Regions from separate parts of the Streptomyces sp. NPDC000151 genome, predicted to be linked through region 1. Evidence: riboswitches for the same ligand, from Rfam matches in the RefSeq annotation. Region 1 holds a riboswitch; each other region holds the start of a gene.
What was found. Region 1 has a riboswitch for cobalamin ahead of ABT381_RS32930 (SCO2321 family membrane protein). Riboswitches for the same ligand answer to the same signal wherever they lie in the genome.
Positions count from the first base shown of each region.

Region 1 (7,038 bases):
CGGGTTGGCGAGCGCGTTGGCGGCGCCCACGCAGATCAGCAGCGTGGCCAGCTTCAGCCCGTCGTACAGCGCGAAGAGCATCCCCTCGGCGGTGACCCGGCCGCCGATCCGCACGCCGCGCGCCCAGTCGGGCAGCGGCACTTCGGGGAGCGTGACCAGGAGGTGCGTACCGGGGACGGGCGAGCCGAGTACGAAGGCGAAGACCAGCCGGATGGCGAGCACGACCAGGCCGAGCTTGACGAACGCGCCGTAGGACCGGGCCCAGGGCGCGTCGGAGCGGCGGGCCGCGACCACGTATCCGGCGACGCCGATGAGCAGGCCGAGGAGCAGCGGGTTGGTGGTGCGGGACGCGGCCGTCGCCAGGCCCAGCGCCCACAGCCACCACGCGCCGGCGTGCAGCGCACGCCCCCGCGTGGCGAGGGGAGCACGCAGCCGGGCGGGGGCGCGCAGCCGGGCGGGGGCTCGGGTGCCGGTCATCCGCGCCGGCGCCGGGCCTGCCACACCGCGGCGGCGCCGAGGACGGCAACCGCGGCGATGCCGCCCATCAGGCCGGCGGAGGGCCCACCGGCACCGGTGTGCTCGCCGGAGCCGGACGCACCGGAGCCGGACGCGCCACCATCGGGCGCCGCGGACCCGGTGGACCCGGTGGACTCGCCGGAGCCCTTCGACGACCCGCCCGCCTGCTCGGCGCAGCCCTTTTCCGGATAACCGGCTATCGCGCACAGCAGCGCACTGGAGTCGTACCGCAGCGGCGCCGCGACCGCGGCCAGCGCGTCGCCCGCGCTCGCGTCCTCGGGGACCCGCGCGCACTCCGTACGGGCCGCGGGCGGGTTCTCGCCCTTCGGGGCGTCGGCCGCCGTGCCGAAGTCGAGGACGACGGCGACCCGCTTGCGGCCGTCCGCCGCCTTCGTGCCGCCGCAGACCGCGTCGAAGTCGGCGGCCGCGCGCGGCTTCGTGGCGCGCGCGGAGTCGGCGCTGACGGTGAAGCGGAAGCCGGCCACGCCGCCGTCTGCGGGGCGGGCCGTCGAGGGCCCCTCGGTGGCGTACGTCCAGCCACCGCCCCCGTGGGCCGCCGCGTCCGCCGTCCAGAAGGACCAGTAGCGGTACTCCTCGGCGTGCGCGGGCGCGGCGGCCAGGCCCGTGGCCGTGCCGGCCAGGGCCAGGGCGCCGATGCCGCGTGCGATACGGACGGCGCTGCTCACAGCTGGTTCTGCTTCCGGCGGCCGCTCACCAGGAAGCCGATGCCGGCGCCCGCCGCCAGGCCGACGACCACGACCCACCACACGGAGATGCCGCCCTCGTCCTGCTTCTGGTCCTTGCCGTCCTGCCGGGCCGAGGCGGCCGCCGGCTTCGGGCCGGTCGCGTTGAGCTTCGTCACCAGGTCCGTGCCGCCGAAGTCGTGCGGGTCGCCGCCGGTGGCGTGCGTGGCGAGGATCAGCTGCGCGTACGCGGCCGGGCCGCTCTGCTTCGCCCAGGCCGCCGAGTGCCCGCGCAGCCAGCCCAGCGACCGCTTCGCCTCGTCGGCACGCCCCGCGGCGGCCAGCGCGACGACGGCGTCGGCGGTGTTGCCGACGTCCGGCTGCGCCTCGGCGCCGGGCATCGCGGACATCAGGTGGTGGCCGTGCGCGTCCAGGACGGAGACGAGGTGGGCCGCGCCGTCGGCGGCGGCCGCGTGCGGGTCCTTCGCGGCGTCCTCGCAGGACGCCGGCTTCGCGGCGTCCGCACCCGGCTCGACGACGAAGCCCTTCCCCAGCGCCCCCAGTACCGCGGCGGCCGTCGCGTCCTCATTGGCGGCGAGCTTCCCGTCCTTGGCCTGGAAGGCGAACGCGCCGCGGTCCTTCTTCTTCGCGTCGCAGCCGAGCCGGAAGGCGAGCAGCCCGTCGTACGGCGACGTGCCGCCCTTCTTGGCCGTCACCGACTCGGGCTTCGTGCCCGTGGCGGCCAGCGCGCCGATCACCACCGAAGTGGAGTTGGCGTCGCTCGGGGCGCCGGCGGCCGAGCCCCAGCCGCCGTCGTCGTTCTGGGCGGACTTCAGCCAGGAGACGCCCTTGCGCACCGCGTCCGCATGCCCGCCGACCGCGGCCAGCGCCTGCACGGCGGCGGCCGTCTGGTTGGTGTCCCGCATCGTCTTCGCGTCGCAGCCCTGCTTCGGGTCGGCGCGGTACGCGGTGAACGCGCCGTCGGCGCACTGCTGCCCGGCGAGCCAGTCCACCGCCGAGTCCGCCGGGCGCACGCCCGCGGTGTCCTGCGCCAGCAGCGCCAGCGACTGCCGCCAGACGCCGTCGTACTTCGGGTCCGTGCTGCCGTACAGGCCCTTCGGGAGCTTGGGGGACGCGGCGGGCGCGGGGTCGGCGGCGAACGCGGCGGGGGCAGCGGCCGCGCACAGCACGGCGGCGGCCAGGGCCGCGGCGCAGCGGCGCGCCGGGGCGGCGAGGGAGCGGGCCGTGATGGCCATGGGGTCGGTGCCTCTCGGTCGGTTCGCGGGGTGCGCGAGGTGGGAGGTCACGCAGCCGTACTCCGCCGCACCACGTCGCGCGCGGCGCGCGGGCGCGGTGGCACCGGGCTCAGCTCCGTATACCTCGACGGTGCCGCGCGCCGGACGGCCGATGAAGGGCGGCCGTACGGTACGCGGGAGCCTTGGGCGTGCCCCGCCGGGCGTTCCGGCTCGCTCCGGCGCACGGATGCGCGCCAGGGCTCACGGCTGCGGGTCAGCGCCGGTTTTCCACCGGCTTCCCCCGGTCGGGCACGAATGAACTTGTCCGGACCACTTTAACCGGCGGGTAGCGGCCGGTCTCCGGCACGTGCAGAAGGGCTGCGTGGCCGCCCGGGCCCACCGCCTCCGGCAGCCGCGTGCCTCACACCGCCCGGTACGTCACCGGTTCCGAGCCCGGCACCGGCTCGGCCAGCCCCGCCTTCACCAGGCGCCGCAGGTGCGCCTCGGCCTCGGAGACGGCGATGGTGCGCGAGCCGTACGGGATCTCCTCCCACGGGCGGTTCCACGTCATGGTCTCGGCGAGCTGCCAGGGCGTGAGCGGGGCGGCGAGCAGGGCGCGCAGGCCGCCGAGCCGTTCCTCGTGGTGCGCGACGAGCTCCGCCGCCCGCTCGGCGGCGCCGGTGAAGGCGTGCTGGTGGGCCGGGAGGACCTCGGCGACGCCGAGCCGCGCGATCCGCTCCAGGGAGTCCAGATAGTCGCCGAGGGGATCGGTGACCGTCGCGTCGTCCGGGTCCTCGTACAGGCCGACGTGCGGCGTGATGCCCGGCAGCAGGTGGTCGCCGGAGAAGAGCCGGCCGTGCCCGGGGCGCGCCGCCGGGTGCGCCTCCTCCAGGTGGAGGCAGACGTGGCCCGGTGTGTGGCCCGGCGTCCAGACCGCGCGCAGCCGCCGCCCCGCGAGGTCCAGCAGCTCGCCGGGGACGATCTCGCGGTCCGGGAGCGCGGGACGCTGGTCCGGGAGCCCGCGCGTGCGCCCCTCGGCGCGGGCCGCGTAGAGCGGCGCGAGGTGGTCCTCGGGCGCGCCAGCCGAGGCCAGTTTCGCGATGACGTACGTCAGCCACGTGCCCGGCTCGGCCTCACGGGTGCGGCGGACGACCTCCGTGTCGGCCGCGTGCATCGCGATCCACGCGCCGGACGCCTCCCTGACCCGCGCCGACAGACCGTGGTGATCCGGGTGGTGGTGAGTGACCAGGACGCCGTGCAGATCGGCCACGTCGGTGCCGCAGGCGGTGAGCCCGGCGGCGAGGGCGTCCCAGGAGTCCGGGTCGTCCCAGCCGGTGTCGATCAGCACCGGGCCGCGGTCCGTCTCCAGTACATGGACGAGGGTGTGCCCGAGCGGGTTGTCCGGTATGGGCACGGCGATGCTCCACACCCCGCCCCGGTGGTCGATCACGTGCGGCATGTCCTGCCCCTCCCGGCCCGCACGCCGTCGCGTGCCTCACCGTTGCCCACTATAGCTAGAACTGGTATCAGTTCTGATGCAGCGTCAGATTTACGTCACGTATCGCGGTGACCGCGGGAGGCGGAGTCGATGGCCGATCTGATCGAGCACGGACAGCTCTACATAGGCGGCGAGTGGGTCGATCCCGCAGGGCGGGACACCATCGAGGTCGTCTCCCCGCACACCGAGCAGGTCATCGGCCGGGTGCCGCACGCCTCCCGGGCCGACGTGGACCGCGCCGTCACGGCGGCCCGCGCGTCCTTCGACTCCGGCGTCTGGGCGGACACCCCGCTCGCCGACCGGATCGCGGTGATCACGCGGATCAAGGACGCGTTCGCCGTGCGGAGCGAGGAGTTCGCGCGGCTCATCAGCGCGCAGAACGGCACCCCGTACACCGCGGGCGTCATGGTGCAGTCGCTCGCCGCGATGCTGGCCTGGGACGCGGCGATCACGGTCGCCCGCGACTTCGCCTACGAGGAGCGGCGGCAGGGCCTCCTCGGGCCGCTGCTGATCCGCCGCGAGCCGGTCGGGGTGGTCGCGGCCGTGGTGCCGTGGAACGTCCCGCAGTTCACCGCCGCCGCCAAGCTCGCGCCCGCGCTGCTGGCCGGGTGCTCGGCGGTGCTGAAGGTGTCGCCGGAGACGCCGCTGGACGCGTATCTGCTCGCGGAGATCGCGGCCGAGGCCGGGCTGCCCGAGGGTGTGCTGTCCATCCTCCCGGCCGACCGGGAGGTCAGCGAGTACCTGGTCGGGCACCCGGGCGTGGACAAGGTGTCCTTCACCGGGTCGGTCGCGGCCGGCAAACGCGTCATGGAGGTGGCCGCGCGCCGGCTCACCCGCGTGACACTGGAGTTGGGCGGCAAGTCGGCCGCGGTGATCCTGCCGGACGCGGACCTGGACGCGGCGGTCGCCGGGATCACCCCCTTCGCCTGGATGCTCAACGGGCAGGCGTGTGTGGCCCAGACCCGCATCCTCGCGCCGCGCTCCCACTACGAGGAGATCGCCGAGCGGTTCGCCGCAGCGGCCACCGCCCTGAAGGTCGGCGATCCGCTGGACGCGGCCACCGAGGTCGGCCCGCTGGTCGCCGAGCGGCAGCGGCGCCGGTCGCTGGAGTACATCGCGGCCGGGCAGCAGGAGGGCGCCAAGGTGCTGGCCGGCGGCGGCCGCCCGGCGGACCAGGCCACCGGCTGGTACGTCGAGCCCACCCTCTTCGGCGAGGTCACGCCCGGTATGCGGATCGCCCGCGAGGAGATCTTCGGCCCGGTGATCTGCCTGCTGCCGTACGAGGACGAGGACGAGGCGGTACGGATCGCGAACGACTCCGACTACGGGCTCTCCGGATCGGTGTGGACGGCGGACACCGAGCGCGGCATCGAGGTGGCGCGCCGGGTGCGCACCGGCACGTACTCCGTGAACACCTTCAGCCTGGACATGCTCGGGCCGTTCGGCGGCTACAAGAACAGCGGCATCGGGCGGGAGTTCGGCCCCGAGGGGTACGGCGCGTATCTGGAGCACAAGATGATCCACCTCCCGGCGGGGGAGTGAGCGCATGGGCGACCGCTGGCAGGTGGAGGTGGACCGCGGGGTCTGCATCGGCTCGGGGCTGTGCGCGAGCATGGCGCCCGGGGACTTCCGGCTGGACTCCGCGCGGCAGTCGCACCCGGTGGCGGGCGAGACGGACGCCCGTGAGGCCGTGCTGTCGGCCGCCGAGGGATGTCCGGTCGAGGCGATCCTGATTACGGAGGCGGACTCCGGGGAATCAGTCTTCCCGCCGGAGGAGTAGCGCCGCCCCGTACGCCCCGCCCGCCCCGTCGAACGGATGAGCGAGCCCCTGGTCCGTACTTAGAGTTACCTGTGCGTTCCTCACGGTGATCTCATGACATCTGTGACTGTCCGTCCCTCCCGTTGCGTGGAAATCTCTATTCCACGCCGCCGAGGGGGGAGACGATGGATAAGCGGTACGAGGTGTACTGCCTGGCTGACAGGTATTTCTATGAAACCCCGGACCGTTTGTCCGTCGGGGAAAGTGCCGCAGCTGACGACAGTGCGGTCTACGAAGCGGCGCAACGCGCGGTCCCCGAAGGGTGGCGCTGTTTCCTCTCCGGGGACTGGCTCCACGTCAATCCCGTGGACAGCGAGGGGAACCCGCGTCCGGGCAGGCCGAAGCAGGGGTGGAAGATACATGTGTCGGCCTGCCCGGACAATGCGGAGAAGATAGCGTCCAAGGTCTGGGACTACTGCGTCGCCAGGTCCATTCCGTTCAAATTCGTGCCGGGCCCGCGCCCGCTGCACCTGCGGAATTCCAAGTACGCCGACCGGGCCGCCAGCGGCAAATTCGCCACCATTTACCCGCTGGACGAAGCGGAATGCCACCGCGTTCTGGAGGAGCTGGGCTCGCTGCTGGACGGCGAGCCGGGCCCCTACATCCTGAGCGACCTGCGGTGGAACGACGGACCGCTGTACGTGCGGTACGGCGGCTTCGCCCGGCGGTACTGCGTCGACGGCACGGGCGCGCTCGTGCCCGCCATCGAGAACGCCGAAGGACGGCTGGTCCCGGACCGCCGCGAGCCCGCCTTCCGGCCGCCGGAGTGGGTGCCGCTGCCCGGCTTCCTGGCCCCGCAGCTCGCGGCCCGCAACGCCACGACCGTCGCCGACCTGCCGTACGCCATCGAGTCGGCGCTGCACTTCTCCAACGGGGGCGGCGTCTACGCCGGCCGGGACCGGAGCACCGGTGAGAGGGTGGTCCTGAAGGAGGCGAGGCCGCACGCCGGCCTCGCCGCCGACCTCGCCGACGCGGTCACCCGCCTGGAGCGCGAACGCGCCGCGCTGGAGCGGCTGTCGGGCCTCGGCGTGGCCCCCGAGGTGCGCGACTGGCTCACCGTCGGCGACCACCGCTTCCTGGTCCTGGAGCACATCCCGGGCAAGCCGCTGAACTCCTTCTTCGCCGAGCGCCACCCGCTGCTCACCGCCGACCCCGACCCGGAGGCGCTCACCTCGTACACCGAGTGGGCGCTGGGCATGTACAACGCCGTCGAGCAGGCCGTCGCCGCGGTGCACCGCCGCGGCCTGGTCCACAACGACCTGCACATGTTCAACGTCATGGTCGCGC
Region 1 is NZ_JBEPFC010000200.1:4,035-11,072, reverse strand. It holds partial or broken gene ABT381_RS32940 (CbiQ family ECF transporter T component) at 1-477, opposite strand, end outside; gene ABT381_RS32935 (SCO2322 family protein) at 474-1,202, opposite strand; gene ABT381_RS32930 (SCO2321 family membrane protein) at 1,199-2,455, opposite strand; cobalamin riboswitch at 2,634-2,773, opposite strand; gene ABT381_RS32925 (Strvi_7410 family MBL fold metallo-hydrolase) at 2,856-3,893, opposite strand; gene ABT381_RS32920 (aldehyde dehydrogenase) at 4,023-5,474, shown strand; gene ABT381_RS32915 (ferredoxin) at 5,479-5,712, shown strand; gene lanKC (class III lanthionine synthetase LanKC) at 5,877-7,038, shown strand, end outside.

Region 2 (7,038 bases), on a different contig from region 1:
ATCGTGGTGGTGATCGCCGACGCGGCCCGCATGTGCATACGCCACCTCCGCACGCCGGACGCGACCCCGCTGCACGAAGCCCCGTACGTCGCCTCGCGCCTCGTCGCCCCGGCCGGCCTGATGGCCACACCGGAGGAGAAGGCGGAGCTGGCGGCGGCCGGGAACGCGGAGGCGAGGAGGTGAGCGGCCCGGCACGGACGGCACACGGAACGCCCCGGTGGGCGGCCGGGATGGCCCGGTGGGCGGGCACGGCGGCTGGGTGGGGGCGCGGGGTCCGGTGGGTGGCCACGGTGGCCCGGTGGGGGCGCGGGGTCCGGTGGTACGTACGGGAGTTGACCGGCGAGTCGGCGTACGACCGGTACGTCGAGCATCTCCGCCGGCACGCCCCGGACGCCCCGGTGCCCACCCGCGCCGAGTTCGAGCGCCGCAGGACGGACGCGCAGGAGGCCGACCCCCGCTCGGGCTTCCGCTGCTGCTGAGCGGGGGGGCGGCTGAGGAGGAGGCGGTGGGGGTGGGGTGGGGGCGGGGGGGAGCCCCCCCGAAGCGCAGCCCCCACGCCGCCCCGCCCCCTCCCGCCCCCGCCACCCAAACCGTTTCCGTACCGATATGCGGACAGCTGGTGACGGCGGGAGCTTTGGGCGCTTAGATTTCCTGGCCTTACATATGTGATCGCCAGGGATGGAGCAGCGGATATGTCAGAGCCAGCCGAAACACCCCGTTCCGGGCCGATCGTCACGCCCACGCGCGTGGTGGCCGGCCTCTGCCTGCTCGCTCCGTTCGTGGCGATGCTCTGGGTGAGTTCGTACGCGAAGGTCGAACCGACGCTGATCGGCATCCCGTTCTTCTACTGGTACCAGATGCTGTGGGTGCTGATCTCGACGGCGCTGACGATGACCGCGTACAAGCTCGTGCAGCGTGAGCAGCGCGGGCTTCGCGCCCGTAAGGACGGTGCGTCGAAGTGATGACCACGGCAACGAACTTCCTGGCCACCTCGGTCGCCCCGGCCACCCCGACCATCCCGGCCGGAAGCGCGCTCGCGGCGGACGCGACCGGCGGCGTGAACGGCATCGCGCTGGCCGTCTTCATCTTCTTCTTCATCGCCGTGACGGTCATGGGCTTCCTGGCCGCCCGCTGGCGCAGGGCCGACCAGTCCGACAACCTCGACGAGTGGGGCCTGGGCGGCCGCAGCTTCGGTACGTGGGTGACGTGGTTCCTGCTGGGCGGCGACCTCTACACCGCGTACACCTTCGTCGCCGTGCCCGCGGCGATCTACGCGGCGGGGGCGGCCGGCTTCTTCGCCGTGCCGTACACGATCCTCGTCTACCCGTTGATCTTCACGTTCCTGCCGCGGCTGTGGTCGGTGTCGCACAAGCACGGGTACGTCACCACCTCGGACTTCGTGCGCGGCCGCTTCGGCTCCAAGGCCCTGTCGCTGGCCGTCGCGCTCACCGGCATCCTCGCCACGATGCCGTACATCGCGCTGCAACTCGTGGGCATCCAGGCGGTCCTGGACGTGATGGGCGTCGGCGGCGGCGAGAGCACGAACTGGTTCATCAAGGACCTGCCGCTGCTGATCGCCTTCGGCGTGCTGGCCGCGTACACCTACTCCTCCGGGCTGCGCGCGCCCGCGCTGATCGCGTTCGTCAAGGACGGCCTGATCTACCTCGTCATCGCGGTGGCGATCATCTACATCCCGATCAAGCTGGGCGGCTTCGAGCACATCTTCCACACGGCGGGCGACGCCTTCGCGCAGACGAACCCGGCCACCGGCAAGCCGCGCGGCGAGCTGGCGAGCGGCCCCAACGCGCAGTGGGCGTACGGGACGCTGGCGCTCGGCTCGGCGCTGGCGCTGTTCATGTACCCGCACTCGATCACGGCCACGCTCTCCTCGCGCAGCCGTAACGTGATCCGCCGCAACACCACCATCCTGCCGCTGTACTCGCTGATGCTCGGCCTGCTCGCGCTGCTGGGCTTCATGGCGATCGCGGCCGGGATCAAGGTGCAGAACGGGCAGCTGGCGATCCCGCAGCTGTTCGAGAACATGTTCCCCGACTGGTTCACGGGCGTGGCGTTCGCCGCGATCGGCATCGGCGCGCTGGTGCCCGCCGCGATCATGTCGATCGCCGCGGCGAACCTCTTCACCCGCAACATCTACAAGGACTTCCTCAAGCCGGGCGCCACGCCCGCGCAGGAGCACAAGGTCGCCAAGCTGGTGTCGCTGCTGGTGAAGGTCGGCGCGCTGGCGTTCGTCCTGACGATGGACAAGACGGTGGCGATCAACTTCCAGCTGCTGGGCGGCATCTGGATCCTGCAGACCATGCCGGCGCTGGTGGGCGGCCTGTTCACCCGCTGGTTCCACCGCTGGGCGCTGCTCGCCGGCTGGGCGGTCGGCATGGTGTACGGCACGGTCGCGGCGTACGGCGTGGCGAGCCCCACGCAGAAGCACTTCGGCGGCTCGAACGCGGAGATCCCCGGGATCGGCGAGATCGGCTACATCGGCCTGACCGCGTTCGTGCTCAACGTCCTGGTGACGGTGGTCCTGACGGTCGTCCTGCGGGCCGTGAAGGCCCCTGCCGGCATCGACGAGACCTCGCCCGAGGACTACACGGCGGACGCCGGTGACAAGGGCGTCCAGGTGGACCTGCCGCCGGCCACGGCGGGCGCCGCCCACTAGGTCGTGACCGCAGAGTCCCGCCTGAGCTCATGACGGCCGACGGGCCGCCGGTGGAAACCGGCGGCCCGTTGTCGTACCCCCGGTGCACACTGAGCGCATGGATCCCATGGACATCGTGGTCAGGCGGATACGTACGGAGGAGCACGCGTGGCTGGGCGAGATCACGGCCCAGGCGTATCTCGGTGACGGGCTGCTCGACTTCGGGGAGGACGACGGCTATCTGCCCCTGCTGCGGGACGTGGCGCGGCGGGCCGCCGAGGCGGAGGTGCTGGTGGCCGTGGCGGACGGCGAGGTGCTGGGCGGGGTGACGTTCGTGCCGGCGGGCGGTCCGTGGGCGGACATCGCGCGGCCGGGCGAGGCGGAGTTCCGGATGCTGGCGGTCGCGAAGGAGGCACGCGGCAGAGGCGCGGGCGAGGCGCTGGTGCGCGCGTGTCTGGAACGTGCGCGGGAGACCGAGGGCTGCGCACGTCTCGTGCTGTCCTCCCAGCGCTCGATGCTCAGCGCGCACCGCATCTACCGTCGCCTGGGGTTCACGCGGACCCCGGACCGCGACTGGCATCCGATACCGGACGCCGGCCCGCTGCTGACGTTCGCCCGGGAGCTGACGCCTTCGCAGGGGTGACCATCCGTGCGTACGGCTGCACGGACAGCAGCGTCGCGACACAAGATATGGGAACGCTCGCGCGGGGCGACACAAGATGTATGCTCGTGCTCGCTGTCGCCGCAGGGGAATCCGGTGCGAATCCGGAACTGTCCCGCAACGGTGTGCTGAGTGGGCATTTGTGCCGCGCTCGCCGAGTCCGAGGACCTGCCGACGGTACGTCCGTATCCGTTCCGGTGCGGGCGTCGAGACGTCCGGGCTCCGTGGGATGGGCCGGTGGACGCTGCGTGGTGTGCCCGCGTGCCCGGCAGGGCTCCGGCGCGGCTGCCCGTACGCCTCCGACCGCCCTCCCCCGGCCCCAGCCGAGTGAGGAGAGCACAAGGTGACCATCGCGCCAGCGGAGTCAGCACAAGAGGCGCAGGCGGCACAGGAGAAGCGGGCGGCACAGGAGGCGCGGGCGACGACCGCGCGGCCCGACGACGGCCCCGGTACGGCCCTGCTGCGCACCCTGACCGACCTCACCGCCGACCTGCCGGCCACCGACCCGGGCAAGGTCGCCGCGGCCGCGCTGCGCGGCCGGCACGCCGGCTCGGACGCGGCGGAGCTGCGCGAGCTGGCGATGGAGGCCGCGGCCGGGCTGATCGGCGATGAGCCGCAGTACTCCAAGCTGGCCGCCCGGCTGCTGACCGCCGCGGTCGCCGAGGAGGCCGCGAGCCAGGGCGCGACGGGCTTCGCCGCCTCGGTCGCCACGGGGCACCGCGAGGGTCTGATCGCCGACGGCACGGCGGAGTTCGTCCGGACGCACGCCGCCACGCTGGACGCGCTGGTCGAGGCGGCCCTCCAGGACGGCGCCGACGACCGCTTCGGCTACTTCGGCCTGCGCACGGTCTACTCCCGCTACCTCCTCCGGCACCCGATCACCCGCAAGGTCATCGAGACCCCGCAGCACTTCCTGCTGCGCGTGGCCTGCGGCCTGGCCGAGGACCACTCGGACCGCGCCGTCCAGGACGTCGCCGCGCTGTACGCGCTGACCAGCACGCTCTCCTACCTGCCCTCCTCCCCCACGCTCTTCAACTCCGGCACCCGCCACCCGCAGATGTCCTCCTGCTATCTGCTGGACTCGCCGCTGGACGAGCTGGACTCGATCTACGACCGCTACCACCAGGTCGCGCGCCTCTCGAAGCACGCGGGCGGCATCGGCCTCTCGTACTCCCGGGTGCGCGCCCGCGGTTCGCTGATCCGCGGCACCAACGGGCACTCCAACGGCATCGTGCCGTTCCTGCGGACCCTCGACGCGAGTGTCGCCGCGGTGAACCAGGGCGGCCGCCGCAAGGGCGCCGCCTGCGTGTATCTGGAGACCTGGCACGCGGACATCGAGGAGTTCCTGGAGCTGCGCGACAACACCGGTGAGGAGGCGCGGCGTACGCACAACCTGAACATCGCGCACTGGATCCCGGACGAGTTCATGCGCCGGGTCGAGGCGGACCAGGACTGGTCGCTGTTCTCGCCGGCGGACGCGCCGGAGCTGGTGGACCTGTGGGGCGCGGAGTTCGACGCCGCGTACCGGCAGGCGGAGGCCGACGGAAAAGCGATCAAGGCCGTCCCCGCGCGGACGCTGTACGCCCGCATGATGCGGACCCTGGCGCAGACCGGCAATGGCTGGATGACCTTCAAGGACGCCGCCAACCGCACCGCGAACCAGACCGCCGAGCCGGGCCGGGTCGTGCACTCCTCGAACCTGTGCACGGAGATCCTGGAGGTCACGGACGACGGCGAGACGGCCGTCTGCAACCTCGGCTCCGTCAACCTCGCCGCGCACCTGGGCGCGGACGGCGAGCTGGACTGGGCCAAGCTGGACGCCACGGTCCGGACGGCCGTCACCTTCCTCGACCGCGTCGTGGACATCAACTTCTACCCGACCGAGCAGGCCGGCGCGTCCAACTCCCGCTGGCGACCGGTGGGACTGGGCCTGATGGGCCTCCAGGACGTGTTCTTCCGGCTGCGCTTGCCGTTCGACTCCCCCGAGGCGCGCGAGCTGTCCACCCGTATCTCCGAGCGGATCATGCTCGCCGCGTACGAGGCGTCCGCCGACCTCGCCGAGCGGCACGGCCCGCACCCGAACTGGGCGGCGACCCGCACCGCCCGCGGCGTGCTGCACCCCGACCACTACCCCAATGCCGAGCCCCGCTGGGCCGACCGCTGGGCCGCGCTGCGCACCCGTATCGCGGCGACCGGCATGCGAAACTCACTCCTTCTGGCGATCGCCCCCACCGCGACCATCGCCTCCATCGCGGGCGTGTACGAGTGCATCGAGCCGCAGGTCTCCAACCTTTTCAAGCGCGAGACGCTGAGCGGGGAGTTCCTGCAGGTCAACGCGTACCTGATCGAGGAGCTCAAGGCGCTGGGCCTGTGGGACGCGCGGACCCGTGACGCGCTGCGCGAGGCCAACGGCTCGGTCCAGGACCTGGAATGGGTGCCGGAGGACGTCCGCGCGCTGTACCGCACGGCCTGGGAGGTCCCGCAGCGCGCGCTGATCGACATGGCCGCCGACCGCACTCCCTACCTGGACCAGAGCCAGTCCCTGAACCTCTTCATGGCGGCGCCCACCATCGGCAAGCTCAGCTCGATGTACGCCTACGCGTGGAAGCGCGGCATCAAGACCACGTACTACCTGCGGTCCCGCCCGGCGACCCGGATCGCGCAGTCCGCGCGCGGCACGGCCGCCGCCGCCCCCGTACCCCAGCAGGCGACCGACCCCGAGGCGATCGCCTGCTCCCTGGAGAACCCCGAGTCCTGCGAGGCATGCCAGTAATGACCACCGCACCCGAGAGCGCCGCCGCCACCCACACCGTCGGCGCGACGCACAAGAACCTCCTCGACCCGGGCTTCGAGCTGACGCTGCGTCCGATGCGGTACCCGGACTTCTACGACCGCTACCGCGACGCGATCAAGAACACCTGGACCGTGGAGGAGGTCGACCTCCACTCCGACGTGGCCGACCTCGCCAAGCTGTCGCCGGGCGAGCAGCACCTGATCGGCCGGCTGGTCGCCTTCTTCGCGACCGGCGACTCGATCGTGTCGAACAACCTGGTCCTCACTCTCTACAAGCACATCAACTCCCCCGAGGCGCGGCTCTACCTGAGCCGGCAGCTCTTCGAGGAGGCCGTGCACGTCCAGTTCTATCTGACGCTGCTGGACACGTACCTGCCCGACCCGGACGACCGCGCCGACGCGTTCGCCGCCGTCGAGAGCATCCCGTCCATCCGCGAGAAGGCGCAGTTCTGCTTCCGCTGGATGGACTCCGTCGAGAAGATCGACCGGCTGGAGACCAAGGCCCACCGCCGCCGCTTCCTGCTGAACCTGATCTGCTTCGCGGCCTGCATCGAGGGGCTGTTCTTCTACGGTGCGTTCGCCTACGTGTACTGGTTCCGCTCGCGGGGCCTGCTGCACGGCCTGGCGACGGGGACGAACTGGGTCTTCCGCGACGAGACCATGCACATGAACTTCGCGTTCTCCGTCGTGGACACCGTCCGCGAGGAGGAGCCGGAGCTGTTCGACGCGGAGCTGGAGCAGCAGGTCACCGACATGCTGAAGGAGGCCGTGGAGGCCGAGCTGCAGTTCGCCGAGGACCTGTGCGGCGACGGCCTGCCGGGCATGAACACGGCGTCGATGCGGGAGTACCTGCAGTGCGTGGCCGACCAGCGGCTGCAGCGGCTCGGCTTCGCACCGGTGTACGGCTCGGAGAACCCGTTCTCCTTCATGG
Region 2 is NZ_JBEPFC010000032.1:43,337-50,374, forward strand. It holds gene ABT381_RS12705 (carbon starvation CstA family protein) at 1-183, shown strand, start outside; gene ABT381_RS12710 (YbdD/YjiX family protein) at 231-479, shown strand; gene ABT381_RS12715 (DUF3311 domain-containing protein) at 693-962, shown strand; gene mctP (monocarboxylate uptake permease MctP) at 1,058-2,674, shown strand; gene ABT381_RS12725 (GNAT family N-acetyltransferase) at 2,781-3,296, shown strand; cobalamin riboswitch at 3,373-3,504, shown strand; gene ABT381_RS12730 (ribonucleoside-diphosphate reductase subunit alpha) at 3,658-6,087, shown strand; gene ABT381_RS12735 (ribonucleotide-diphosphate reductase subunit beta) at 6,087-7,038, shown strand, end outside.
Region 2: another riboswitch for cobalamin. It lies ahead of ABT381_RS12730 (ribonucleoside-diphosphate reductase subunit alpha); the one in region 1 lies ahead of ABT381_RS32930 (SCO2321 family membrane protein).

Region 3 (7,038 bases), on a different contig from region 1:
AGCGCCCGTACCGCCTGCGCCGCCATCTCCAGATAGCCCGCGGCGGGGAAGACGGTGTTGCCCTGGATGCGGTGGTCCGCCAGGTACGGCAGCTGTTCGGTGTCGAGCCGGGCCTCCCAGGTGGGCCGGGGGTGTGTGGTGCGGCGGCCCAGCAGCGGGTGGTCGAGGCGGCCGAGCCGGAGCTGCGCGATGCCCTCGGGCTCGGCCCAGTACCGGTCCCGGCGCCAGGGGTAGCGGGGCAGCGGGACCACCCGGCCGCCCGGCTGGAGGGCGCCCCAGTCCAACTCCACGCCGAGCGTGTGCAGTTCGGCCAGGGTGCGGTGGAACCGTTCGACGTCGTCCTCCTGGCGGTGCATCGAGGCCAGCGTCCGGCCTTCGGTGCCCTTCCCCTCCAAACACTCGGCGATCGAGTGGCCCAGGACCGGGTGCGGCCCGATTTCCAGGAAGAGGCGGTGGCCGTCCTCGGCGAGCCGGTCGACGGCCGCCCGGAAGCGGACCGGCTCGCGGACGTTCTCCCACCAGTACGCGGCGTTCAACCCGCCTCCGGCCACGGCTTCCTGGCGTGCCGTCAGGTACAGCGGTAGCTCCGGCGGGCGCGGCTTGAGGTCCGCCAGCGCCGCCAGCAGCTCCTCCCTGATCGGGTCCATCCGCACGCTGTGGTACGGGACGTCGACCGCCAGGAAGCGGGCGAAGATCTGGTCCCGTTCCAGGTCGGAGGCGAGTCCGCGAAGTGCGTCCGCGTCTCCGGAAAGGGTCACGCCGTGGGGGCTGTTGACCGCCGCGACCGACACCCGGTCGCGCAGCGGGCGGACGCGGCGTGCCGCTTCGGCCTCGGTCAGCCCGACGGCGAGCATCGTGCCGGTGCCGGCCAGCCGGTGCTGGAGTCGGCTGCGGTGCAGGATGACCTTGACGGCGTCCGACAGGGTGTAGACCCCGGCTTCGTAGCACGCGGCGACCTCGCCGGTGCTGTGGCCGACCACGGCGTCGGGCCGGACGCCGTGGCTGCGCCAGAGCGCGGAAATGCCGGTCTGGAGCGCGAAGTTGGCCGGCTGCGCGAGCCAGGTCTCCCCCATCCTCGACGCGGCCTCGTCCTTGGCGAGTTCGTCCAGCAGGGACCAGCCGGCCTGCGCACGGATCTCGCGGTCGCACGCCTCGACGGCCGCGCGGTACACCGGTTCGGCCGTCAGCAGCCGGCGGCCCATGCCCCACCACTGCGGCCCCATACCGGTGAACACCCAGGCCGCGCCCCGGCGTTCGCGCTCGCGGCAGTGGCCCGTGACGACACCCGGATGCTGCTCGCCCCGCTCGTACGCGGCCAGCGCCTCGTCCAGCGAGTCGGGCGCCGCCGGTGAGTACGTCACCGCGAGCCGGTGCGCATGGTGTTCGCGGCGGTGGGCGAGGGTGTGGCCGACATCGGCGAGATCGGGCGGCGTGCCGTGCGCGCCGGAGAGCTCGGCGCGGAGACCGGCGGCGAGTGCGCGCAGGCCGTCCGGGTGGCGTGCGCTCAGCGGCAGGATCGTACGGCTGCGCTGCGGCGGTTCGGGCCGCGGGGCCGCCTCGGGGGCCGGTGCTTCTTCCAGCAGTACGTGGGCGTTGGTGCCGCCGAAGCCGAAGGAGTTGACGCCGGCCCGGGCCGGCCCGTCGTGCGCGGGCCAGTCGACCAGCCGGTCCGGGATCTCGAAGGGCAGCGTGGCCGCGTCGAGGGCCGGGTTGAGCCGCTCCAGGTTGAGGTGCGGCGGGATCTTCCCGTGCTTCAGGGACAGCACGGTCTTGATCAGCCCCGCGATGCCGGCGGCGGCCTCGGTGTGCCCGATGTTGGTCTTGACCGAGCCCACGTAGCACGGGGCGCCGGGCGGGCGGCCCGCGGACAGGACGCGGCCGAGCGCCCGGGCCTCGATCGGATCGCCGACGGGCGTGGAAGTACCGTGTGCCTCGACGTACTGCAGGCTGCCGGGCGCGACGCCCGCCTCGGCGCACACCTTCCGTACGAGGTCCACCTGGGCGTCCTCGCGCGGCACGGTGATGCCGTTGGTCCGCCCGTCCTGGTTCACCCCGCTGCCGAGCACCACGGCGTGCACCGGGTCGCCGTCGCGCACCGCGTCGGCCAGCCGTTTCAGTGCCACGACGGCGACGCCCTCGGCACGTACGTAGCCGTCGGCCGCCGCGTCGAAGGCGCGCGACCGGCCGTCGACGGAGAGGAAGCCGCCCTTGGTCTCGGCGATGGTGTACTGCGGCGCGCTGTGCAGCAGTGTGCCGCCGGCCAGCGCGAGGTCGGTCTCGCCGCGCAGCAGGCTCTGCCGGGCGAGGTGCAGGGCGACGAGGGAGGAGCTGCAGGCGGTGTCGAGGGAGACGCTGGGGCCGCGGAAGTCGAAGGCGTGCGAGACGCGGTTCGACACCATCGTCATCATGGTGCCGGTCGCGGTGTGTGCCGCCAGGAAGTCCGGGTCGGCGAAGTGCAGGATCTTGTAGTCCAGCGTGAACGCGCCGATGAACACGCCGATGTCGCGGCCCGCCAGGCCGGCCGGGCGCTGGCCGCCGTCCTCCAGGGCCTCCCAGGAGACCTCCAGGAGCTTGCGCTGCTGCGGGTCGAGGTGGGCGGCCTCGCGCGGGCTGATGCCGAAGAACGCCGGGTCGAATTCGTCGAAGCCGTCGATGTACCCGCCGCGGCCGCCGACCAGCCGCCCGGGCTTGGCCCGGTCCCGGCTGCCCAGGGTGGTGACGTCGTACCGGTCGGCCGGGGTCGGGACGATGCAGTCCCGGCCCTCGGCCAGGTTCCGCCAGAACGCCCGGTGGTCGTTGGCGTGGCCGGGCAGGCGGCAGCCGATGCCGATGATGGCGATCCGGTCACGGGCGGAATCAGGCATTTGACTCATAAGCGCACGATAAGGGGCGCGTGCGGCACATCTCGGCACTCTGCCTGACGACACGTCAGGTCAGCTTGTCGGACAGTCGGCCCGATACCCCCGACCTGTTCCGCGCGGGGCTGCCCGACGACACTCGGCACGGCGTACGCACACAGCGGGGGATGGCACGTGGACGGCGACAGGGCATAACCTGATCGCTGCAGCTGGTTCGCCCTGTCCGCCAGGCAGGCGCGTCGTAAGAGGGAACCCGGTGGGAATCCGGGACTGCCCCGCAGCGGTGAGCGGGAACGACCGCCGTCATACGCACTGGATCCGACCGGGTCCGGGAAGCGACGGCCAGTAGGTGTCTACCTTCGGGTGGACGTGCTCGTGAGTCCGAAGACCTGCCCGTTGCCCGCACGCGGCCCCCGTCGTGTGCGGTCCTTCCGGTGACCTCGAGGGCGGGTCGGCGTACAGCAGGGACGCGGCACACGAGTGCGTGGCGTCCCGTCCGCTGTGCACTCCCTTCGCGCTCTCGCCCGTCGCCGGGCGCTCGGAGACACGCTCGCGAAGGAGAGCAACGTGACCAGCAAGAACACCGCCACGGCCGTACGGGCCACCGTGTACGGCTATCCCCGGCAGGGGCCGGACCGGGAACTGAAGAAGGCGGTCGAGGGGTACTGGAAGGGCCGCGTCACCGCCGACGCGCTCCGGGAGACCGCCGCGGGACTGCGCCGCTCCGTCTGGGGGCAGCTGGCCGAGGCGGGCCTGCACGAGGTACCGACCGGCGACTTCTCGTACTACGACCACGTGCTGGACACCAGCGTCATGGTCGGCGCGATCCCCCGCCGGCACCGCGCCGCCGTCGAAACGGACGCCCTGGACGGGTACTTCGCCATGGCCCGCGGCACGCAGGACGCGGCGCCGCTGGAGATGACCAAGTGGTTCGACACCAACTACCACTACCTGGTGCCGGAGCTGGGCCCCGACACCGTCTTCGCCGCCGACTCCCGCAAGCAGGTCGCGGAGCTGAGCGAGGCCCGCGCGCTCGGCCACACCGCACGCCCCGTCCTGGTCGGCCCGGTCACCTATCTCCTGCTCGCCAAGCCGGCCCCCGGCGTGGACCCCGGCTTCGAGCCGCTGACCCTGCTCGACCGGCTGCTGCCCGTCTACGCCGAGGTCCTCGCCGACCTGCGCGCCGCCGGTGCCGAGTGGGTCCAGCTGGACGAACCGGCGCTCGTGCAGGACCGCACCCCGGCCGAACTGAACGCCGCGGCCCGCGCCTACCGCGACCTCGGCGCCCTCACCGACCGCCCGCAGCTCCTGGTCGCGACCTACTTCGGACGTCTCGGCGAGGCCCTGCCGGTACTGGCCAAGGCCCCCGTCGAGGGGCTGGCGCTGGACTTCACCGAGGCCGCGGCCGGCAATCTGGACGACCTGGCGGCGGCCGGCGGCCTGCCCGGCAAGCGGCTGATCGCGGGCGTCGTCAACGGCCGCAACGTGTGGATCGACGACCACGGGAAGTCACTCGCCACCCTCGGCACCCTGCTGGGCCTCGCCGACCGGGTGGACGTGGCGGCCTCCTGCTCGCTGCTGCACGTCCCGCTGGACGCGGCCGCCGAGCGCGACATCGACCCGCAGATCGCCCGCTGGCTCGCCTTCGCCCGGCAGAAGACCGCCGAGCTGGTCACCCTGGCCCGCGGGCTGACGCACGGCACCGGCATCATCGCCGCCGAACTGGCCGCCAACCGCGCCGACCTCGCCTCCCGTACCGGCGCCGCGCTCACCCACGACCCCGCCGTGCGCGCCCGCGCCGCGGCCGTCACCGCCGCCGACTGCCGGCGCTCCCAGCCCTACCCCGAGCGGTCCGCGGCCCAGCGCGCCCACCTCGGCCTGCCGCCGCTGCCGACCACCACCATCGGCTCCTTCCCGCAGACGTCCGCGCTGCGCACCGCACGCGCCGATCTGCGCGCGGGCCGGATCGACGAGGACGCGTACGAGGAGCGGATCGCGGCGGAGATCCGCGAGGTCGTCGCGTACCAGGAGAAGGCCGGGCTCGACGTCCTGGTGCACGGCGAGCCGGAACGCAACGACATGGTGCAGCACTTCGCCGAGCGGCTGACCGGCTACCTCGCCACCCGGCACGGCTGGGTCCAGTCCTACGGCACCCGCTACGTCCGCCCGCCGGTGCTGGCCGGCGACGTCTCCCGCCCGGAGCCGATGACGGTGCGCTGGACCCGGTACGCGCAGTCGCTCACCGGGCGGCCGGTCAAGGGCATGCTCACCGGTCCCGTCACGATGCTCGCCTGGTCCTTCGTCCGCGACGACCAGCCGCTCGCCGACACCGCGCGCCAGGTCGCGCTGGCGCTGCGCGACGAGGTGGCCGACCTGGAGGCGGCGGGCACCTCGGTTGTCCAGGTGGACGAGCCGGCGCTGCGCGAGACGCTCCCGCTGCGCGCCGCCGACCACGCCGCCTATCTGGCCTGGGCCACCGAGGCGTTCCGGCTCGCCACCGGCGGCGTGCGCCCCGACACCCAGATCCATACGCACATGTGCTACGCGGAATTCGGCGACATTCTCCCGGCCATCGACGACCTCGACGCCGACGTGATCAGCCTGGAGGCGGCCCGTTCCCACATGCGGGTGGCCGGTGAGCTGGCCGCCGCCGGTTATCCGCGCGAGGTCGGCCCGGGTGTGTACGACATCCACTCACCGCGCGTCCCGGACACCGACGAGATCGAGGCCCTGATCCGCGCGGCGCTGACGGCCGTCCCCGCGGAGCGGCTGTGGATCAACCCCGACTGCGGCCTGAAGACCCGGGGCTGGCCGGAGACGCGCACCTCACTGGAGAACCTGGTCGCGGCGGCCCATCGCGTCCGCCGGACGCGCACGGCGCGGGAGGACACCGCCTGACGCCTTCGAGGGCGCTGCCGGACTCAGCGATGCGCGCACCGACCTCGGTACCGGGGCGTGACTCGTGGGATGCTGGGGCCTCCATGGATCATGGCGAGCTTCGGGAGAGTACGGCAGCGTGATAGCAGCGACACGGCGGGCCTCCATCCGCACCTGGGACCGCTTCGCGGCGTCCGACCCGGGACTGCTGCGGCTGATGGCGGGGCTGCGGACGGTCGGCGCGATCGTGCTGGCCCTCGCCGTCCTCGCGCTGCTCGGTACGGACGTCACGCACATGGTCGCGGGCGCCATGGCGGCCATGGTCGCCACCTTCGCGATCAAGGAGAAGGAGGTGCGCGGCCAGGCCGTCACGCTCGCGTGCGGCCTGCCCGTCGCCCTCGCCGCGATGTCGCTGGGTGCGCTGCTGCACACCCGGATCATCGCCGGTGACGTCTTCTTCGTGCTGCTGATCTTCGGCGCGGTGTACGGGCGGCGGTTCGGCGACCGCGGCACGGCCCTCGGCCTGATGGGCTTCCAGGTCTACTTCGTCTCGCTGTTCGTCCAGGCCACCGTCGGCGCGCTGCCGGAGCTGTATCTGACGCTGGCCGTCGCGTTCGCGTGCAGCGCCGTCGTCCGTTTCGCCGTCGTACCGGAGACGCCCCAGCGCACCCTGGGGCGGCTCCGCGAGGCGTTCCGGGCGCGGCTCGCGCAGCTGCTGGCGGCCCAGCTCGAGCTGCTGGACGCCGGCCCCGACGACCTGGACAAGGTCCTGGACACGCTGCGGCGGCGCACGGCCCGGCTGCACGAGGCGGCCCTGATGATCCAGGGCCGGCTGGAGGAGGGGACCCGGGACGAGGCCACGGCGGCGCGGCTGCAGCGCCGCATCGCGGACGCCGAGATCGCCGCCGAGCGGCTGGGCGTGATCCTGCTGAACGCGCGCAGCGCCGAGCGTGCCGACACGATCACGATGCACCTGCCGCACGCGCCGGTGCCGGTCGCCGCCGACCGCGCGCCGGGCGAGGACGCCGAGACCCGCACCCTGCGCCGGGACCTGGGCGCACTGCATCTGCTGATCGCGCGCCGCGGTGCCGACGACCGCGGCATGGCCCTGGCCCACGTACGGAACCGGCTGCTCGGCTACCGCGACGAGGACAAGCTGCCGGCCGCCTCCCCCGCCGTCCAGGACGTCTTCCGCGGCATCGGTGAGGCCGCGCGCGCCGTGCTGGGTCTGCGGCTGGCGCTGGACGGGCCGCAGGACGCGTCCGACGACACGCCCGCGACGGCCCGCTCCCGCGAGGAGTTC
Region 3 is NZ_JBEPFC010000013.1:79,611-86,648, reverse strand. It holds partial or broken gene ABT381_RS06890 (condensation domain-containing protein) at 1-2,873, opposite strand, end outside; cobalamin riboswitch at 3,052-3,269, shown strand; gene metE (5-methyltetrahydropteroyltriglutamate--homocysteine S-methyltransferase) at 3,426-5,756, shown strand; gene ABT381_RS06880 (FUSC family protein) at 5,953-7,038, shown strand, end outside.
Region 3: another riboswitch for cobalamin. It lies ahead of metE (5-methyltetrahydropteroyltriglutamate--homocysteine S-methyltransferase); the one in region 1 lies ahead of ABT381_RS32930 (SCO2321 family membrane protein).

Region 4 (7,038 bases), on a different contig from region 1:
GAAAAACAGCCGCTGTCCCCGAAGGGCAGCCGTCGCTCCCGAAAGGCAGCCGCCGCCCCCGAAGCCCGGCTCAGTCCTCCGGGTACCGCCGCGGAGTCCAGACGATCTGTTCGCCGTTCTCGCGCCGTACGGTCTGCGTCTGCGAGGAGCCGACGATCAGAAGCGTGCGCATGTCGACCTCGGCCGGGTCCAGGTCGGCCAGCCGTACGATGCGGACGCTCTCCTCGGGGCCGCCGATGTCCCGGCCGAGCACCACCGGGGTGTCCGGCGCGCGGTGCTCCAGGAGCAGCTCGCGGGCCTTGCCCACCTGCCAGGTCCGGCTGCGCGAACCGGGGTTGTACAGGGCCAGGACCAGATCCGCCGCGGCCGCGGCGGCCAGCCGCTCGGCGATCACCTCCCACGGCTTGAGCCGGTCCGAGAGGGAGATCGTGGCGTAGTCGTGGCCGAGCGGAGCGCCCGCGCGGGCGGCCGCCGCGTTCGCCGCGGTCACGCCCGGCAGCACCCGTACGGGCACGTCCGCGTACGCCTCCTGCGCCGCCACCTCCAGCACGGCGGTGGCCATCGCGAACACCCCGGGATCGCCGCCGGAGACGACGGCCACCCGCCGCCCCCGCCGCGCCAGGTCCAGCGCGAACTCCGCGCGCTCGGACTCGACCTTGTTGTCCGAGCCGTGCCGCTCCTGCCCTGCCCGGACCGGCACCCGGTCCAGGTAGGTCGTGTAGCCGACCAGGTCGGTGGCGTTGTCGAGGGCGCCGCGCGACTCGGGCGTCAGCCAGGGCGCCCCGGCAGGGCCGGTGCCGACGACCGTCACCTCGCCGTACTCAGGGACCGCGGGCCCGGTGTCCACGCGCGACGGCAGTACGGCCACCGAGAAGTACGGCACCGAATCCGGGTCCACGTCCGCCAGCGCAGCCGTGCGCTCGCCGTCCATGTACGCGCGCTCCACGTACCGTGCGTCCGCCAGCCGCCCCGTGCGCTCCAGGGCGCGGCGCACGGTCGGGAAGGTGCGGCCGAGCTTCATCACGACAGCCGAGTCCGCGGCGGCCAGCCGGGCCGTCAGCTCGTCCTCGGGCAGCGTGCCCGGCACGATCGTCAGCGTCTCCTCGGCCTCGACGAGCGGTTCACCGAGCCGGGCCGCGGCCGCGCTGACCGAGGTGATCCCGGGGACGACCTCGGTGGGGTAGCGGTGCGCGAGCCGCTTGTGCATGTGCTGGTACGAGCCGTAGAAGAGCGGGTCGCCCTCGGCGAGGACGGCGACCGTGCGGCCCGCGTCGAGGTGCGCCGCCAGCCGGGCGGCGGCCTCCTCGTAGAAGTCGTTCAGCGCGCCCCGGTAGCCGCCGGGGTGGTCCGTCGTCTCGACCGTGACCGGGTAGCGCAGCAGCTCCTCGATGTGGTCGGGGCGCAGGTGCCGCTCGGCGATCGCCCGGGCGCGGGACCGGCCGTGCCGGGCGCTGTGGTACGCCACCACGTCCGCCTCCGCGATGGCCTCGACGGCCCGCAGGGTCATCAGCGACGGGTCGCCGGGGCCCAGCCCGACCCCGTACAGCTTCCCGGTGCCGCCGCTGTTCAGAGGAGCGGCGCCGCTCTCCGTGGGGGTGCTCATTCCGCGGTGCTCGCAATCGCGTTGACGGCGGACGCGGCCATCGCGCTGCCGCCGCGACGGCCCCGCACCACCAGGTAGTCCAGGCCCAGCGTGTTCGCCGCGAGGGCGTCCTTCGACTCGGCCGCGCCGATGAAGCCCACCGGTATGCCGAGGACGGCCGCCGGGCGCGGCGCGCCCTCCGCGACCATCTCCAGCAGCCGGAACAGGGCGGTCGGCGCGTTGCCCACGGCCACCACCGAGCCCTCCAGCAGGCCGCGGTCGCGCCAGAGCTCCAGCGCGGCGGCGCTGCGCGTGGTGCCCAGCTTCTCGGCCAGTTCGGGCACGCCCGGCTCCGAGAGGGTGCACACCACGGCGTTGTCGGCGGGCAGCCGCTTGCGGGTGACCCCGCTGGCGACCATCTGCGCGTCGCACAGAATGGGCGCGCCGGCGTGCAGCGCCTTACGGGCGCGGGCCACCACGTCCGGGGAGTACCCGAGGTCGCGGACGAGATCGGTCATGCCGCAGGCGTGGATCATCCGGACCGCGACCTGGGAGACGTCCGCGGGCAGCCCCGCGAGGTCCGCCTCCGCGCGGATGGTGGCAAAGGACTGGCGGTAGATCTCCGCCCCGTCCTTCTCGTAGTCGAACACGGTGCTCTCGCTCATCTCGTCGCTGTGGTCGCTGTGGTCGCTGTGGTCGTGCGCGCTGCCGCCACGGCGACGGCAAGATCCGGTACATCGGAAGTGCCCGGCGCATCGGGAGGAACCGGTGCATCAGAAAGGACCGGTGCATCACCTAGGTCCGGTACATCAGATACACCTGAAGACACGTTCATGTCTGCGGCGTCGCTCACGACAGTACGCAGAGCCACTTCGCGCGCCGCGACCCGGTACCCGTCGACCTCGTAGCCCTCGGGGGTGGCGACCACGTCCACCCAGTGGCCCTGCGGGTGACCGCAGCGGCGCGCACAGCCCGACCAGTACACGGGCAGCCCGCCGCCCGTCCCGAGCGCCGTCGCGGCGTCCGCCCGCACGTCGGCCAGCGACTTGGCGCAGCCGGGGCGGCCGATGCAGGCGCCGACGCCGTGCCAGGGGGAGGCGGCGTCGGTGATCAGGCCGGCCGCCGCCAGGTCGCGCAGCCGGGCGTCGGCGGTGGGGCCGTCGAGGCCGGGCACGACCACGCCGCGCCACGGGGTCAGCCGTACTTCACCGGCGCCGTCCGCGCGGGCCGCGTCGGCCAGCAGCCGCCACTGGTCGGCGGTCAGGGTGCCGAGGGGGGCGAGGACGGACAGCGCCCGGTGGCCGACGGGGCCGTCGACGATCCCGGGGGCGGGCGCCGCCTCCGTAGGCAGCGAGGCGCTCGCCACATACGTGCAGGGAATGCCGGCCGTCTCCAGTCGGCGGGCCGTCGTGCGCACCAACGGGCCCGCGCCGTCCGGCAGATCGCGCACCCGCCACGTACGGGAGCCGATCTCCGCCGCCGCCTCCAGGAACACCTCGGCCGCGCACAGCGCGCCCCGAGGAGCGTCGGCACCGCGCACCCGAAGGGCGCCGTCCGCCGCCCCCACGTGCAGCAGCGCGTCGCCCCCCGAGGCGATCAATGTCACATCCGCCCCCAGCGCCGCCATGTCCCCGCGCCCGTCGTCCAGCGCGAACAGGAAGCGTCCGGAGAGCGCGGTCGCGGCCTCGCTCGCGCACAACAGGCCGTCCAGGGCGCGCAACCAGGGGCGTACGTCCGCGTGTCCGGCGCCGTCGAGGCCGGACAGCGGGGAGGCGACGACGTTGCGTACCCGTTCGTGGCGGTACGAGGGCAGCAGTCCGGCCGCGTCGAGCAGGCCCGCCAGGGCCGCGCCGCAGTCGCCGTCCAGGCCGCGCAATTGCACATTCCCGCGCGAGGTGAGGTGCAGCGCGCCGTCCCCGAGGCGGACCGCCGCGTCGGCCAGCGCGGCCGCCTGAGGAGCGGTCAGTACGCCGCCGGGCACCCGGACGCGGGCCAGCGCACCGTCGTCCGCCATGTGCAGCCGCAAAGTGCCCGGGCAGGCGTCGGAGCGAACCGGTATGGGGGGTTCGTCCCGAGGTGGAGGGTTGGTCGCCGTGGGCATGGCGGCGAGCATACCGACCCCGTCCCGGGCGTCCGCCCCGCGCTCGGGGAGCGGCCCTTACTATGCTCACGGCGGGCCATCCGGTCCGTCATCATCGCCGGCGACGGCGACAGGGGAGGAAGCCCGGTGCGAATCCGGCGCGGTCCCGCCACTGTGAGCCCGGCCCCAGCGGCCGGGTGAGCCAGGAACTCCCCTTCCCCAGCACTCGGCTCCGCCCGGGCGGGGGAGATCCATTCCGACACCGCCCGGGGCGCGGACCCCGAGGAAGGCCCGACGCCGCATGCTGCATTCGTCCGAGGACAGCGCCCCCGAGCACCGCAGGATCCTGCTCCTGTCGACCTCCGACACCGATCTGCTCAGCGCCCGCGCGGCGAGCGGTCCGGTCGGCTACCGCTTCGCCAACCCCGCCCGGCTGGACCTCGACGAGCTGCCCGGCCTGCTGGACGGCTGCGACCTGGTCGTCGTACGCCTCCTCGGCGGTATCCGCGCCTGGCAGGAGGGCCTGGACCAGCTGCTCGCCGACGGCCGCCCCGTCGTCGTGCTCACCGGCGAACAGGCCCCCGACGCCCAGCTGATGGCCGCCTCGACCGTCCCGGTCGGCATCGCCGCCGAGGCGCACGCCTACCTCGCGCACGGCGGCCCGGCCAACCTGGAGCAGCTGGCCCGCTTCCTCTCCGACACCGTGCTGCTGACCGGCCACGGCTTCGAGCCGCCGGCCGCCGCGCCCTCCTGGGGCCCGCTGGAGCGCACGGCCCGTAAGGACGTCGCCCCGGACGCCCCCACGGTTGCGGTGCTCTACTACCGCGCCCACCACATGAGCGGGAACACCGCCTTCGTGGACGCGCTGTGCGGCGCGATCGAGGACGCGGGCGCCCGCCCGCTGCCGCTGTACGTCGCCTCCCTGCGCGCCCCCGAGCCCGAGCTGATCGACGCGCTGCGCGCCGTCGACGTGATCGTCACCACGGTGCTCGCGGCAGGCGGCACCAAGCCCGCGACGGCCTCGGCCGGCGGCGACGACGAGTCCTGGGACGCGGGGGCCCTCACCGGCCTGGACGTGCCGGTGCTGCAGGCGCTCTGCCTGACCGGTTCGCGCGCCGACTGGGAGGAGAACGACGAGGGCGTCTCGCCGCTGGACGCGGCCAGCCAGATCGCCGTGCCCGAGTTCGACGGCCGCCTGATCACCGTGCCGTTCTCCTTCAAGGAGATCGACGAGGACGGCCTCCCGGCGTACGTCGCCGACCCCGAGCGCGCGTCGCGGGTCGCCGGCATCGCCGTACGCCACGCCCGGCTGCGCCACATCGCGCCCGCCGACAAGCGGGTGGCGCTGGTGCTCTCCGCGTACCCGACCAAGCACTCCCGCATCGGCAACGCGGTCGGCCTGGACACCCCCGCCTCCGCCGTCGAGCTGCTGCGCCGCCTCCGGGAGGAGGGGTACGACTTCGGGCCCGAGGAGGAGATCCCCGGCCTGGTCTCCGGCGACGGCGACGAGCTGATCCGCGCGCTCATCGAGGCCGGCGGCCACGACCAGGACTGGCTCACCGAGGAGCAGCTGGCCCGCAACCCCGTCCGCATCCCGGCCGCCGACTACAAGCGCTGGTACGCGACCCTCCCCGCCGAGCTGCGCAAGTCCGTCGAGGAGCACTGGGGCCCGGCGCCCGGCGAGATGTTCCTCGACCGCAGCCGCAACCCCGAGGGCGACATCGTGCTGGCCGCGCTGCGCCGCGGCAATCTGCTGATCCTCATCCAGCCGCCGCGCGGCTTCGGCGAGAACCCGATCGCGATCTACCACGACCCCGATCTGCCGCCCTCGCACCACTACTTGGCGGCCTACCGCTGGATCGCCGCCGCTGCCGAGGACGGCGGCTTCGGCGCCGACGCCATGATCCACCTGGGCAAGCACGGCAACCTGGAGTGGCTGCCCGGCAAGAACGCGGGTCTCTCCGCGGCCTGCGGCCCGGACGCAGCCCTCGGCGACCTCCCCCTCATCTACCCGTTCCTGGTCAACGACCCGGGCGAGGGCACCCAGGCCAAGCGCCGTGTCCACGCCACCCTCGTCGACCACCTCGTACCGCCGATGGCCCGCGCCGATTCGTACGGCGACATCGCGCGCCTGGAGCAGCTGCTCGACGAGTACGCGCAGATCTCGTCCATGGACCCGGCCAAGCTGCCCGCCATCCGCGCGCAGATCTGGACCCTCATCCAGGCCGCCCGGCTCGACCACGACCTCGGTCTGGAGGACCGCCCGGACGACGACGGCTTCGACGACTTCCTGCTGCACATCGACGGCTGGCTGTGCGAGGTCAAGGACGCCCAGATCCGCGACGGGCTGCACGTACTGGGCGGCGCGCCGGCCGGCGCGCCCCGCGTCGACCTGGTCCTCGCGATCCTGCGCGCCCGGCAGATCTGGGGCGGTACTTCCGCCCTGCCCGGCCTGCGCGAGGCGCTCGGCCTGGACGAGTCCGCGGCCACCCGCACCACCGCCGACGCCGCAGAGGAGCAGGCCCGCACCCTGGTCCAGGCGATGGAGGACGCGGGCTGGGACCCGGCGGCGGTGGCCGACGTGGCCGCCGACCACGGGCAGCAGGTCGCCGACATCCTCGACTTCGCCGCCCGCGAGGTCATCCCGCGCCTCGCCGGCACCACCGCCGAACTCGACCACGTCGTGCACGCCCTGAAGGGCGGCTTCGTGCCGGCGGGCCCCTCCGGCTCGCCGCTGCGCGGCCTGGTCAACGTCCTGCCGACCGGCCGCAACTTCTACTCCGTCGACCCCAAGGCCGTCCCCTCGCGGCTCGCCTGGGAGACCGGACAGGCGCTCGCCGACTCGCTGCTGGAGCGGTACAGGACCGACAACGGCGACTGGCCCACCTCGGTCGGCCTGTCCCTGTGGGGCACGAGCGCGATGCGCACCGCGGGCGACGACGTGGCGGAGGCCCTCGCGCTGCTCGGCGTCCGCCCCGTCTGGGACGACGCCTCGCGCCGCGTGACCGGCCTGGAGCCGGTCCCGCTCGCCGAGCTGGGCCGCCCCCGCATCGACGTCACCCTGCGCATCTCCGGCTTCTTCCGGGACGCCTTCCCGCACACCATCGGCCTGCTGGACGACGCGGTACGCCTGGTGGCCGGCCTCGACGAGCCCGCCGACCAGAACTTCGTACGGGCGCACGCGCAGGCCGACCTCGCCGAGCACGGTGACGAACGCCGCGCCACCACCCGTATCTTCGGCTCCCGCCCGGGGACGTACGGCGCGGGCCTGCTCCAGCTCATCGACTCGCGCGACTGGCGCACCGACGCCGACCTCGCGGAGGTCTACACGGTGTGGGGCGGCTACGCGTACGGCCGCGGCCTGGACGGCTGCTCG
Region 4 is NZ_JBEPFC010000043.1:24,842-31,879, reverse strand. It holds gene ABT381_RS15175 (precorrin-2 C(20)-methyltransferase) at 71-1,603, opposite strand; gene ABT381_RS15170 (precorrin-8X methylmutase) at 1,600-2,247, opposite strand; gene cobG (precorrin-3B synthase) at 2,244-3,695, opposite strand; cobalamin riboswitch at 3,739-3,894, shown strand; gene cobN (cobaltochelatase subunit CobN) at 3,964-7,038, shown strand, end outside.
Region 4: another riboswitch for cobalamin. It lies ahead of cobN (cobaltochelatase subunit CobN); the one in region 1 lies ahead of ABT381_RS32930 (SCO2321 family membrane protein).